Linked DNA regions of Ciceribacter thiooxidans. The protein of the gene in region 2 interacts with the protein of the main gene of each other region in a pairwise test. Links are inferred from orthologs where the notes say so. Each region holds a gene or a part of one and is shown on either strand. Other genes may lie near its edges.

Region 1 (6,963 bases), 1.4 Mb from region 2 along the record:
TTGGAAGCGGGCAGCAGCATCTGCGCCGCGCCGGTTTCGTCGATCACATCGATCGCCTTGTCCGGCAGCTTGCGGTCGGAGATGTAGCGCGCCGAAAGCTCGACCGCCGCCTTGATGGCCTCGTTCGTGTAGCGGAGCTTGTGATAGTCCTCGAAATAGGGCTTCAGGCCCTTCATGATCTCGATCGCGTCGTCGATCGAAGGCTCGTTGACGTCGATCTTCTGGAAGCGACGGACGAGCGCCCGGTCCTTCTCGAAGAACTGCCGGTATTCCTTGTAGGTCGTCGACCCGATACAGCGGATCGCACCCGAGGAGAGCGCCGGCTTCAGGAGGTTCGAGGCGTCCATGGCGCCGCCCGATGTCGCACCCGCACCGATGACAGTGTGGATCTCGTCGATAAAGAGCACGGCGCCCGGATACTCCTCGAGTTCCTTGACCACCTGCTTCAAGCGCTCCTCGAAGTCACCGCGGTACCGGGTGCCGGCGAGCAGCGTCCCCATGTCGAGCGAGAAGATCGTCGCATCCTTCAGCGCGTCGGGGACCTTGCCCTCGACGATGCGCTTGGCGAGACCTTCGGCGATCGCCGTCTTGCCGACGCCGGGATCGCCGACATAGAGCGGGTTGTTCTTGGAACGGCGGCAAAGCACCTGGATCGTGCGGTTGACCTCGTCGTTGCGGCCGATCAGCGGGTCGATCCGACCGGCGCGGGCCTTCTCGTTGAGGTTGACGCAGTAGGCCTTGAGGGCTTCCTGTTTGCCCTTGGAGGCGCCCTCTTCCTGGTCGCGCGCCTGCTTGGCCTCAGCTTCTCCCTCCTCGGCACCACGCGGCGGGCGAACCTGCGACGCGCCCGGACGCTTGCCGATGCCGTGGGAAATGTAGTTGACCGCGTCGTAGCGGGTCATTTCCTGCTCCTGCAGGAAATAGGCCGCGTGGCTCTCGCGCTCGGCGAAAATCGCAACCAGCACGTTGGCGCCGGTCACCTCTTCGCGGCCGGAGGACTGCACATGAATGACCGCGCGCTGGATGACACGCTGAAAGCCGGAGGTCGGCTTGGAATCCTCGTCATAACCCGTCACCAGGTTCGACAATTCGTTGTCGACATAGTCGCTTACAGTCTTACGAAGCACATCGAGGTTGACGTTGCACGCCCCCATCACGGCCGCCGCATCAGCATCGTCGATCAGCGCGAGCAGAAGGTGTTCGAGCGTGGCATATTCGTGATGCCGCTCGTTCGCGTAGGTCAGTGCCTGGTGCAGCGCCTTCTCGAGGCTCGGAGAAAATGTTGGCACGTCAAATCCTCACTTCTTTTCCATCACACATTGCAGCGGGTGCTCGTGCTGCCGGGCGAAATCCATCACCTGGCTGACCTTGGTTTCGGCAACCTCGTAGGTGAAGATGCCGCACTCCCCGACGCCATGATTGTGAACATGCAACATGATGCGCGTGGCCGCCTCCCTGTCCTTCTGGAAGAAGCGCTCCAGGATGTGGATCACGAATTCCATCGGGGTGTAGTCGTCGTTGAGCAGCAGCACGCGATACAGATTCGGCTTTTTGGTCTTCGGCTTCGTGCGCGTGATGACGGACGTGCCGCGACCCGCGTTGTCCCCGTCACCTTTCTGCTGCATGAAGACCGGCGTGGCGATCATGTTCTTCCATTCTCCAGTGGTTCGCCGGACGGCTGGCGCCGAAGCGAACACTTAGCACATTAAGGTAGTTCGTAATTTGGTGATTTTAAGCCCCCCGCAAAGGAGTGCAAACACATTTGCGTCGTAACGGCCGCGACCGCAGAGAAAAGCGGGGACAGCACAAGGGAGAACGCACAAGGCCGGCCACGGGTCCCGTGGCCGGCCTTGGTTTATTCGGATGCGCGATGGCGCGTAGGTTTGCCTCAGGCGGCCGTCGCGGCCGGGACACCGGCGGACTTCGACGCCTTCGCGGCCGGCGTCTCGTACGGCTTGTAGGCACTCTTGGCCAGGTCTGCGTACATTTCCGTCAGCTTCGTCGCCTCGGAAACGAAGCCCTCGTAGGCGCCCTTGACGAAATTCGTCTGCAGTTCGAGCGCACCTTCGACGCTCTTCACGCCTGTCAGGCTTTCCATATGCGCAACCGCATCCTGGAACGACTTCTTCGAATACTCGGTGGCTTCCGTCGCGATGGCCTGGAAGCCCTTCGCGATCTCTGCATAGTTCTTCAGCATCGCGTCCATGGCTTCCTTGCCCTTCGTGTTCGCATCATCGAAATTAAACATACGGCAGTGTCCCTTCTGCTTCATTTCGCTGCTGACCCACATAGCACATGCACAATTTTTGTCAATTGTTTTCCGCGATGCAATATCCCGCATTGGTTGTATACACCGGTAAAACAAAAGGCCGCCCGAGATGCGGAACGGCCCTTTTTGCTGATAAGGCAGACATATATCAGTAAATCTGCAACTTCAGGCTTAGAGATCGACGTCGAGGATCGCCATCGAGAAATTGTAGGAGAGATCGCCGTCCTCGTCGTCGCGGAAGACGACGCCGAGAAACTCGTCACCGAGATAGACTTCCGCGGAGTCGTCCTTGCGGGGACGAGCCTTGACCACGATGGCCGGGTTGAACGTCCGCTTGAAATAGGCGTCGAGCTTCTTGATTTCGTCGGGCTTCACTACAGTTCTCCATGGGGCGATTCAAGTTCGGGGCGCTTGTCGCACGGCCGCTCGGATGATGTAAAGACGCGGCTGCGGACAAATGACCACCGACCGGATCCCCTCGTCCGCCGTTATCGGCGCGGTTCTTCTGGTTCACGCCTCCGAGGCGAGTATCTGGTCCATCGAACGGGCCGGCTCGGCGCAGCCCGCCTCGCCCACGACCCGGGCCGGAACGCCGGCCACGGTCGAGCCCTTCGGAACCGGCTTCAAGACCACGGAGCCGGCAGCGACACGCGAGCAGCAACCGACCTCGATATTGCCGAGCACCTTCGCGCCCGCGCCGATCAGCACGCCGTCGCCGATCTTCGGGTGACGGTCGCTTCCCTCCTTGCCCGTACCGCCGAGGGTGACGCCGTGCAGGATCGAGACATTGTCGCCGATCCGCGCCGTCTCGCCGACAACGAGGCCCGTGGCATGGTCGAGGAATATCCCCTTGCCGATCCGTGCCGCCGGGTTGATATCCGTCTGGAAGACGCTGGAAGAGCGGCTCTGCAGATAGAGCGCGAAATCGCGCCGTCCGCGGTTCCAGAGCCAGTGTGCGAGGCGGTGGGTCTGGATTGCATGGAATCCCTTGAAATACAGGACCGGCTCCATGAAACGCGTGCAGGCAGGGTCACGGTCGTAGACCGCCTGGATGTCGACGCGCATGATCTGGCCCCATTCCGGCCAGTCCCTCACCATTTCCTCGAACGTCTGCCGCAGCAGGATCGCCTGAAGGTCCGCATGATCGAGCCGTTCGCAGATCCGGTAGATGACGCAGTCTTCAAGCGAGCGATGGTTGAGGACAGTCGAATAGAGAAAGGCGGCCAGGAGCGGATCATGCTCGGCTGCCGTGCGGGCCTCGTGGCGAAGCGAATCCCAGATGGGGTCCATCGACTTGATATGTTCGCCGTGGAGGACTTCTGTCTTTGCGGCCATTGCCGGTCTCCTCTGTTCCATCGCCTGTATATTATATAGGCTAACGCCGACGCAAACCAGATGGGCAGGACCGATGAAGCAAATCCGTGATTTCGCTGCAGGAAGAATTCGCGCCGAAAGCCGCGAAGGCATCGGCTTCCTGACCATCGACAATCCGGAGCGCAAGAACGCCATCACCGCGGCCATGTGGCGGGCGATCCCGGACGCCATTCACTGGCTGTGCGGTGAGGCCGGCGCGCGCGCGATCGTGCTGTCGGGTGCAGGCGAACACGATTTCAGCGCGGGCGCCGATATTTCCGAGTTCCCCGTCGTACGCAACGACACCGCGACCGCACGGCTTTATGAGGCCGACAACAGTGCAGCCTTCGCCGCTGTCAGGGAAGCGCGTGTGCCCGTCATCGCCGCGATCCGCGGCATCTGCTACGGCGGCGGCTTCGGACTTGCGGCGGCGTGCGACATCAGGATCGCCGACGAGACGGCGGCCTTTGCGGTGCCGGCCGCGCGCCTCGGCCTCGCCTATCCGGCCGACGCCGTTCAGGACTTTGCGCGATCGCTCGGCGATCAGATGGCGCGCAAGGTGCTCTATACCGGGCGCGCAATGCGCACCGCCGAACTGCTCGCCTGCGGCTTCCTGCTCGACGTCACGGCGCCGGAGACGCTGAGCGACAGGGTTTTCGCGCTCGCCGAGATGATCGCCTCCAATGCCCCGCTTTCGGTGCAGGCGTCGAAGCTCGCCCTGAGAGCCGTCGCTGAAGTCGATGACGACCTTCTGCGCGAAGCGGAGGTTGTCGGAGCCTCGACCTTCGACAGCGCCGACTATGCCGAGGGCCGGCGCGCCTTCTCGGAAAAGCGTAAACCGGTGTTCACCGGTGAGTAGACGAGGCGACGGTCACTGGCGACCGATCTCGCGATAGAAATCAAGCACGGCCTTCTTGAAGACCTTGTCACCGACCGCAAGCATATGGTCGCGGTTCGGAATATCGACCGCCCTCGCGTCCGGCATCAGCGCCGCCAGTTCCTCCGGAGAACCGGCGATGTCGTCCCTGGTGCCGACGGCGATCAAGGTCGGGACATCGACGCGCGCGATATCGGCGCGATCGACGAGCACGCGGGACTCCTGGATGCAGGCGGCGAGCGCAATGCGATCACTGCGGGTCTGTTCGGCAAAGGCCCGGAACATTCGTCCCCTCTCATGGGTCACGTCGGAAATCGACGGCGCCAGCAACGCCTCGGCGATCGGATCCCAGTCGCCGACGCCATCGCAGAGCCCGATGCCGAGCCCGCCGAAGACCAGCGAACGCACGCGGTGGGGATGCTCGAGCGCCATGAAGGCGGAAATCCTGGCCCCCATCGAATAGCCCATCACGTCGGCATCGGGCAGGCCGAGATGGGTCAGCAATGCGGCGGCATCCGCCGCCATCCGCGACGGATGATAGGCCTCCGGCTCATGCGGCCGATCGCTGGCTCCATGGCCGCGATTGTCGATTGCGATGACGCGGTAGCCGGCCTCCCCCAGCGTCTTCAGCCAGCCCGGATGAACCCAGTTCACCGTCGCCGTCGAGGCAAACCCGTGGATCAGCAGGATCGGCGGGCCGGACGGATCGCCGGCATCGAAATAGGCGAGCTGCAAGCCGTCGTGATAGAAAAGGGAGAATGCCGGCGCATTCAGGTTCATCGCTTCGATCCATGTCTTATTCGGGGCGTGACGGCGCGCACCTTAGTGAAACGTGCCCGCGCATCAAAGGCGCATTGCTCTCTTTTCTGTGGGTTTGGCGCGTGTTTGTCTCTACACATTCGCGGCGAAGGAGGATAATGTCCGCCGCAAAGCAAAAAGGCATTCGGAGAGACATATGGCCGGGCACACCATTCCCCACTTCCAGAACGACGGCGGACACCGCATGATCGAGATCGGCGTGAAGGAGTTCATGTGCACGGGCGCTTCCGCTCCCTTCGATCACCCGCACATCTTCATCGACATGGGCGACGACAACGAAAAGGTCTGCTCCTACTGCTCGACCCTCTATCGCTATAACCCGTCGCTGAAGGCCGAACAGACCGACCCCGCCGGTTGCGTCTATCACGTCAAGGCGGCCTGACGCCCCCCGCATTCCACGATCGGCAAGGCCATGTCCACCAACGTCGTCGCCATCATCGGAGCCGGGATGGCGGGGCTTACGGCTGCCCTGTCGCTGGCGCGACACGGGATCCGTAGCGAAATCCTCGAACAGGCACCACAGCTCGGCGAGGTCGGAGCCGGCCTGCAGATTTCGCCCAATGCCTCGCGAATCCTTCGCGAACTCGGCGTCCTCGGCGAGATCGAGAAGCGGTGGTGCGAGCCGCAAGAAATCCGGTTGAAATCCGGCGTGACACTTGGGGCACTGGCCGCCGTCCCGGTCGGCGCCTTCGCACGGGAGCGCTGGGGCGCACCCTACGGCGTCCTGCACCGATCGACGCTGCAACAGGCGCTGCTTTCGGCGGTCTTGCGCAATCCGCTCTGCAAGGTTCACCTCGGCTGTCACATCGAAAAGCCGGGCGACACGGAGATCGCCCGCGCGATCGGTGAGCAGCCGGATCTCGTCATCGGCGCCGACGGCGTCTGGTCGAGAGCCCGCGCCCGCATCCCCGGGGCACCGAAGTCATCCTTTTCCGGCAACATCGCCTGGCGCTTCACGATCGCAGGAGGAGGCGCGCCGAACTTCCTCGATCCGCTGAATGTCACTGCCCTCCTCGGCCCGAACAGCCACCTCGTCTGTTACCCGCTGAAAGAGATCGGCGGTTTCAACGTCGTGGCGATCGCCGCGGGCGTCGACCCCGGAGAAACCTGGTCGGAGGAAGGCAGCGAGCGACAGAGGCGCACGCTCACCGAGCAATTCTCCGGGTGGAACCCCGCTATCCGGACCCTGCTTTCGAGTTTGCGCGGCGCAACCTTCTGGCCGCTCTACCAGGCGGGCCCTGGCCGATGGCAGAACGGTCGCGACACGGTGCTGATCGGTGATGCGGCGCATGCGATGATGCCGTTTGCGGCGCAGGGGGCGGCGATGGCCATCGAAGACGCCTTCGAACTTGCCGGTCTCGTCGCGCGCACGCCGCTCCCCGAAGCACTCGCAACCTACGAGAACGTTCGCCAGGCGCGCGCCGCGCGTGTCGGCAAACGCGGTGCGTTCAACCGCTTCGCCTATCATGCGCGCGGCCCTGTGCGCATCGCCCGCGACCTAGTGCTTGCGACACGATCGCCGCAGAGCCTCGCCGCCGATCTGGACTGGCTCTACGGCTATCACGCAAAGGGCTGACGTCAGGCCGCGACGGCAGCCCTGAACCCGCGTTCGAGGTCGGCGATGATGTCCTCGACGTTCTCCAGC
Region 2 (7,212 bases):
TCATGATCTGAACCCGATATCACACAATATCGGAATAATGTAGCATAATCTCCTGATGGTCGGTCCTCCCGGTTCCGGAAAGTCCATGCTCGCCTCGCGTCTGCCGTCGATCCTGCCCGCACTCTCGGCGCCCGAGCTTCTCGAAGTCTCGATGATCCACTCGATCGCCGGGCAATTGTCCGGCGGCAAGCTCTCGGACCGCCGACCGTTTCGCACGCCCCACCATTCCGCGACGATGGCGGCCCTCGTCGGCGGCGGGTTGCGGGCAAAGCCGGGCGAGGCCTCGCTCGCCCACAAGGGCGTTCTTTTTCTCGATGAACTGCCGGAGTTTGCACCGCAAGTGCTCGATGCGCTACGGCAGCCGCTCGAAACGGGCGAGTGTGTGATCGCCCGCGCCAACCATAGGGTCACCTATCCCGCCGATTTCCAGCTGATTGCAGCCATGAATCCCTGCCGCTGCGGACTGGCGGGTGAGCCCGGACACACCTGCGCAAGGGGGCCGCGCTGCCTCACCGAGTATCAGGGGCGCATTTCAGGTCCGCTAATGGACCGGATCGATATCCGGATCGACGTTCCGGCGGTTGCTGCAACCGATCTCATCCGTCCGATGGCAGCCGAGCCGAGTGTCGAGGTCGCCCGACGCGTCCGACGGGCACGGGACTGGCAGCGAGAGCGTTTCGCAGCAGCCGGAATACCAGGAGTCGCAACGAATGCCGGCTGTTCCACGGCCTTGATCGAAGTCCTCGCCGAGCCGGACCCTTCCGGGTTGCAACTCCTGCGTGACGCGGCCGAGAAGTTCCGCTTCTCGGCTCGCGGTTATCATCGGGTTCTGAAGGTCGCTCGCACGCTCGCTGATCTCGACGGTGCCGATCGGCTGGGCCGAATCCACGTCGCCGAGGCAATCTCCTATCGCATACCTTCCGAGCGGTTGTCGGCGGTGGCGTAGACAGTCAAAATCTCGGCCGCACGAAGGGAGACCGAGATCGGTGGCAGATGACTGGTGACAGCGCTTCCCTCAGCCTCCGAGCCCCTCGAACAGTGCCGTCGAGAGATAGCGCTCAGCAAAGGAGGGGATCACGACGACGATCGTCTTTCCGGCGTTTTCCTCGCGTTGGCCGATCTTGATTGCTGCCGCGAGCGCCGCGCCGGAGGAGATGCCGACCGGAACGCCTTCGAGGCGAGCGGTCAGCCGTGCGTTCTCGAATGCCTCATCGTTCGTGACGGTGACGACCTCGTCGTAGACCGTCGTGTCGAGGACTTTCGGGGCGAAGCCCGCACCGATTCCCTGGATCTTGTGGGGCCCGGGATTTCCGCCGGAAAGCACTGGGCTGTCGGTAGGCTCGACCGCAACGACTTTCACCGACGGCTTGCGGGCCTTCAGCACCTGGCCGACGCCGGTAATGGTGCCGCCCGTCCCGATGCCCGAGACGAAGATGTCGACGGCACCGGCGGTGTCGTTCCAGACCTCCTCGGCTGTCGTCTTGCGGTGAATCTCAGGATTGGCCGGATTTTCGAACTGCTGCGGGATGACGGCGTCGGGCAGCTCGGAAACGAGTTCCTCTGCCTTGGCGATTGCCCCCTTCATGCCTTTCGGTCCCTCGGTCAGCACCAGTTCGGCACCGAGCAGTGCCAGCATCTTGCGGCGCTCGATCGACATGGTTTCCGGCATGGTGAGGATCAGCCGGTAACCTTTGGCGGCGGCTGCAAAGGCAAGCGCAATGCCGGTGTTACCGGAGGTGGGTTCGACCAGCACCGTCTTGCCGGGAGTGATCTTGCCCTGTTGTTCGAGCGACTCGATCATGGCGAGACCGATGCGATCCTTGACCGAGGCGAGGGGATTAAAGAATTCGAGCTTGGCGAGCAGGTTCGCCTTTACGCCCTTTTCCTTCGCCAGCTTGTCGAGCCGGACGATCGGCGTGTCGCCGATGGTTTCGAGAATGGAGCTGTAAACACGGCCGCGGCCGGGTTTCTTCGTGTCGGACATAGTGCTCTCCCTCAAGACTGGTCGTTGTGAGCGCACAATAGGATCAAAGTCCGTACCCGGCTAGAACCCTTTACCTACGGCAGGCCGTCCGGGGAGAAAAAACACGCCTGTCGGGCGGAGGTCCCAAATATTTATTTCAGGCGGCTCGAACGGCGATATAGGCGGCGGTGCTCGCCAGAATGCTGCCGGCCATGCGGTTCAGGAGTTTGAGCGCAGAAGGCTGCTTGAGCAGCGTTCGCGCCCGAGCAGCGAGCACGATGTAGGGGATGAGCACGGCTATCAGAACAACGAAGGTGATTCCGGCGAGCGCGGCATAGTCCGTCGGCCCAATCGCCTCGAGCGGGATCAGCGTCGGCACAAGGGCGACGTAGAAAAGCATGGTCTTCGGATTGCCGAGCGTGACGAAGAGGCCGGAGAGGAAGGAAGAGCCAAGGCCGCCGCCCTTGCGCGCCTGAACTTCCTGCGGCAGCAGGCCGGCCGTCCAGAGCTTGTAGGCAATGTAGCCGAGATAGACGGCGCCGGCATATTTGATGACGAGGAAGGGTGTCACGAACGTCTGGGCGAGATAGGAGAGCCCGAGGACAACCGCGGTCAGGTAGCAGAGATCGCCGAGGATCAGTCCCAGCCCCATGAAGAAGGTTGGTCGGAAACCTGAGCCGAGGGCTCGCGCCACGATCGCCGTCATCCCGGGACCGGGAATGGCTGCAGCGATGAAAAGTGCACCGGCATAGGCAAGCAGCGTAGTAAAGGTCATGACGGGGTCCGCGATCGATGGACGAATGCGTGACGGCTAACCCAGAGACGCCAAACTTGCAATGGTGACACGATCGTTGTTGCCGGTCCCGTTGCCTTCTGCTTTCCACTTCTGGAGCCCTTCAATCAAGAGACCCGTCATGCCGTCCACCGCCTCGCTTCTCGCCTTCGGCCTCATCTGCCTCGGAATGGTGCTGACCCCAGGGCCGAACATGATCTACCTCGTGTCGCGGTCGATCTGCCAGGGATCCGCGGCGGGCCTGGTCTCGCTTGGTGGCGTGGCCCTCGGCTTCGTCGTCTATATGCTGTCGGCTGCCCTCGGCATCACCGTACTGGTGCTTGCGGTACCTTATGCTTATGATGCACTGCGGCTTGCTGGGGCCGCCTATCTCGCCTGGCTGGCGTGGCAGGCATTGCGACCGGGCGGGCGCTCGCCCTTCCAGGTCCGCGAACTGCCGAAGGACTCGCCCCGGCGCCTGTTCACGATGGGTTTCGTCACGAGCCTGCTCAACCCGAAAGTTGCGGTGTTGTACCTGTCGCTGCTGCCGCAGTTCATCGATCCGTCCGCCGGCAGCGTGTTTGTTCAGTCGGTGGTTCTCGGTTTCACCCAGATCACGATCAGTGTCACCGTCAATGCCATGATCGCGGTCAGCGCAGGCGCAATCGCGCTCTTTCTCGCCGGGAGGCCCTTGTGGGTGGTCGTGCAGCGGTGGCTGATGGGAACGGTTCTCGCGGGGCTTGCAGTGCGGATGGCAATGGAAGCCCAACGCTGAAGGTCAGAATATCGGCCGCATGAAGCTCCGCTCATAACTGAGGATGCAACGGGTCTCCTCCGCATAGGCGAAAGCCGACTGGCATTCCGCGTCGTCGGCCATCTTCTGTCGGTACCTCTCGTAGTCGGCCAGCGACGGAAAGCTGAACAGCGCCAGCGCGATGTTGTTTGCGCCCTCGTGTGGCAGGAAGTAGCCGTGGTGCGTGCCGCCGAGCCGGTTCACCAGTGGTATCCAGAGCCGCGCGTAGTGCTCGAATTCCTTCGCCTTGTACGGATCGATCACGTAGCGGAGATAGCAGGTTATCATCGTTGCGGCGCCTTTCTCTTCGGCAGGAGAAGCGCTTTCGGCGCCAGATTAAGCGTGGTCGCGATGGCCGCGAAGAGGATTGCTGCCCCGCCGAGCGCTTGCACGGGCGTCAGTACATGTCCGAAGGCATACATGTCCACGATCACCGCCACGACGGGATAGAGGAAGGACAGCGTGCCGGTCAGCACCACCGGCAGCTTCTGGATTGCCGAATAGAGGAACGCATACATGATCCCGGTGTGAACGATGCCGAGGGCTGCCACCATCGCCCAGTTTTGCGGTGCGGTGGGAAGGTCGTGCCAGTCGGCAAGTGGTGCCAGCAGGACCACGCCTGTGCCGACCTGGATCAGTGCGATCAGATAGGGGGAGGTGCCCTTGAGCGATTTCGTTACGAAGGCCGCCACGGCGTAGCAGAAGGCCGCGGCGACCGCGAGCAGGATGCCCAGCAGATAGCTGCCCTGCGCGTTCTCTTCCGTCGCCGGTCCCGAAAGGGTCATCGCCAGCATACCGGCAAAGGCAAGCCCCAGCCAGACGAGCTTGTTGGTGGAGACCTTTTCGCCGAGGAAGAGCACGCCGAGACCGACAAGCATGAATGGCTGAACGTTGTAGATGATCGTCGCTGCCGAGATGGATGCGAGCGGATAGGCGGAGAAGAGGGCGAGCCAGTTGAGAACGAGTGCGACACCACCGATCATCGCCAGAAACAGAGTGCGTCCGCGAACAACGGCGAGGACGCCGGCGCGATATGCGAGCAATGCCAGAACCGGGGCGCCGATCAGGCATCTCAGGAAGACGACGTTTGCGGGCGATTGCCCGGACTGCAGGACAAACCAGCCGATCGTGCCGGACAGCACCATGGCGACGGTCATATCGAGAATTCCGCTCTTGATTATGGGTGACATGGCAACCTCCTTGGGATGGTTGCAGCCTAGCAAAGGAAGCGGCATAATTGCTTCACCAGAATGAGGTGAATTACCTGAAACTCGGAACAAAGTTAGGTGAATACCCCATGAACGTGAATTTTATTCAGCCTCTCGATCTCGTCGACCGGAAGATTGTTGAAGCGCTTGTCGGAGATGCGCGTCTTCCGCTCAAGGAGCTAGCTGCTCGCGCAGGGCTTTCCTCGCCAGCTTGCTCGGAACGGCTGCGACGGCTCGAAGAGCGTGGCGTGCTGATCGGGTACGGCGCGGATGTGGAACTGGAAGCGCTCGGCTACCCCCTGCAGGCGATTGTCCGTGTCCGGCCGCTGCCGGGCATGCTGCACGTGGTCGAAAAGCTGATCCAGGAGACGCCGGAAATCACCGAAGCCGACAAGGTGACGGGTGACGACTGCTTCATCTGCCGCATGGCCCTGCGCAGCATGACCGATCTCGATCGTATACTTGACCGGATCGCGGAACGTGCCCAGACGAACACGGCCATGATCAAGTCCACGACCGTCAAGCGCCGTCTGCCGCCGGTCGTCTAGACGCCGGTCGAGCCGAAACCGCCTGCACCGCGCGTGGTCGTGGAGGTCTCCGCGACTTCGGTGACGAGCGCCTGAGTGACCGGTGCAATCACCATCTGGGCGATTCGCATGCCACGGGCGATCTCGAAAGCCTCGTCGCCGAGATTGACGAGAAGCACCTTCACCTCACCGCGATAGTCGCTATCGATGGTACCCGGCGTGTTGAGGCAAGTGACGCCGTGCTTGAAGGCAAGCCCCGACCGTGGACGTATCTGCGCCTCGAAGCCTTCGGGGATTTCCATGATGAAGCCGGTCGGCACCAGCGCCCGCTGGCCGGGCACGAGCGTCATAGGCGCGCCCTCGGTCACGGCCGCGCGCAAGTCCATGCCGGCGGCCCCCGCCGTCTCGTAGCAGGGCAGTGGAATGCCCTCTCCGTGGACTAGGCGGAGAAGCTTGAGGATCGGCCGAATGTCGTTGTGGATGTTCATGCCTCCATTACTTTGCGCGCGATCTCCCGAGGTCAATTGCAATGCCGGCCTTTAATCGCTAGATACGCGGCAATTCACAGGATTCACATTCATGGCTGAAACACTTGCAGAGGCGGTATCCCGCCGCCGCACCTTCGCGATTATTGCGCACCCGGACGCGGGTAAGACAACGCTCACCGAAAAGCTGCTGCTGTTCGGCGGGGCGATCCAGCTCGCTGGCGAGGTGAAGGCGAAGAAGGACCGCATCCAGACGCGTTCCGACTGGATGAAGATCGAGCGCGAGCGCGGCATCTCGGTCGTCACCTCGGTGATGACCTTTGAATACGACGGCAAGGTCTTCAACATCCTCGATACACCCGGTCACGAAGACTTCGCCGACGACACGTATCGCACGCTGACGGCAGTGGACGCCGCGGTGATGGTGATCGATGCCGCCAAGGGTATCGAGCCGCGAACGCTGAAGCTCTTCGAAGTCTGCCGCATGCGCGACATTCCGATCATCACGTTCGTCAACAAGATGGACCGTGAAAGCCGCGATCCCTTCGAAATCCTCGATGAGGTGGAGGAGAAGCTCGCTCTCGACACCGCACCGGTCACCTGGCCGGTCGGCCGCTCGAAGACCTTCTGCGGCTCCTACAATCTGGCGGACAATACCTTCCGCGGTTCCGACACCCAGGTCGAGCCCTTGAAGGTCAACGGTCCGCAGAGCATTGCCGAGCACCTGCCGGAAAACGAACGTCAGACCTTCATCGAAGAGCTCGCGCTTGCCCAGGAGGCCTGCCGGCCGTTCGACCGCAAGGCCTTTCTCGAAGGCCACCTGACGCCGGTCTTCTTCGGCTCGGCGCTGCGCAATTTCGGTGTGCGCGATCTCATCAACGCGCTCGGCGCGTTCGCACCGCCGCCGCGCGACCAGGTGGCTGACATCCGTACGGTACACGCCGCCGAAGATCGGATGACGGCCTTCGTCTTCAAGATTCAGGCCAACATGGATCCGAACCATCGCGACCGCATCGCCTTTGCCCGCATCTGCTCGGGCAAGCTTGAGCGCGGGATGAAGGCGCGGCTGTCGCGCACCGGCAAGCAGATGGGTCTCACCGCGCCCCAGTTCTTCTTCGCCTCCCAGCGGCAGCTCGCCGACACCGCCTATGCAGGCGATGTCGTCGGCATTCCGAACCACGGCACGCTACGGATCGGCGACACGCTGACCGAAGGGGAATCTCTGGTCTTCCAGGGCGTGCCGAACTTCTCGCCGGAAATCCTCCGCCGCGTACGGCTCGAGGACGCGATGAAGGCGAAGAAGCTGAAGGAGGCTCTCCAGCAGATGGCGGAAGAGGGTGTTGTGCAGCTCTTCCAGCCGGAAGACGGCTCGCCGGCGATCGTCGGCGTCGTCGGCGCGCTGCAGCTCGACGTCCTCAAGGAGCGACTTTCGGCGGAATACGGCCTGCCGGTTTCCTTCGACAT

What was found.
Region 1: the proteins of cysK (region 2) and cysE interact in binary tests that used the Escherichia coli proteins (3 or more experiments, as listed by UniProt). The link is inferred for Ciceribacter thiooxidans from one-to-one orthologs.

Annotation. Positions count from the first base shown.
Region 1 is NZ_CP059896.1:1,772,804-1,779,766, forward strand. The notes cover bases 1,693-4,422. They hold cysE (serine O-acetyltransferase), read right to left. Parts: upstream 3,605-4,422; coding sequence 2,780-3,604; downstream 1,693-2,779. Other genes in these bases: H4I97_RS08425 (phasin family protein), read right to left, coding at 1,889-2,248; H4I97_RS08430 (DUF3126 family protein), read right to left, coding at 2,441-2,644; H4I97_RS08440 (enoyl-CoA hydratase-related protein), read left to right, coding at 3,678-4,422. Outside these bases: ATP-dependent Clp protease ATP-binding subunit ClpA, read right to left, coding at 1-1,289; ATP-dependent Clp protease adapter ClpS, read right to left, coding at 1,299-1,646; more of H4I97_RS08440, read left to right, coding at 4,423-4,481; H4I97_RS08445 (alpha/beta fold hydrolase), read right to left, coding at 4,494-5,279; H4I97_RS08450 (zinc-finger domain-containing protein), read left to right, coding at 5,455-5,700; H4I97_RS08455 (FAD-dependent monooxygenase), read left to right, coding at 5,731-6,894; H4I97_RS08460 (cystathionine beta-lyase), read right to left, coding at 6,897-6,963.
Region 2 is NZ_CP059896.1:3,195,974-3,203,185, reverse strand. Bases 1-2,979 are described here. They hold cysK (cysteine synthase A), read right to left. Parts: upstream 1,985-2,979; coding sequence 1,016-1,984; downstream 1-1,015. Other genes in these bases: H4I97_RS15755 (LysE family translocator), read left to right, coding at 2,878-2,979; H4I97_RS15760 (LysE family translocator), read right to left, coding at 2,121-2,738; H4I97_RS15775 (recombinase family protein), read right to left, coding at 1-4. Also shown: more of H4I97_RS15755, read left to right, coding at 2,980-3,510; H4I97_RS15750 (NIPSNAP family protein), read right to left, coding at 3,514-3,816; H4I97_RS15745 (DMT family transporter), read right to left, coding at 3,813-4,718; H4I97_RS15740 (Lrp/AsnC family transcriptional regulator), read left to right, coding at 4,826-5,284; dut (dUTP diphosphatase), read right to left, coding at 5,281-5,751; H4I97_RS15730 (peptide chain release factor 3), read left to right, coding at 5,843-7,212.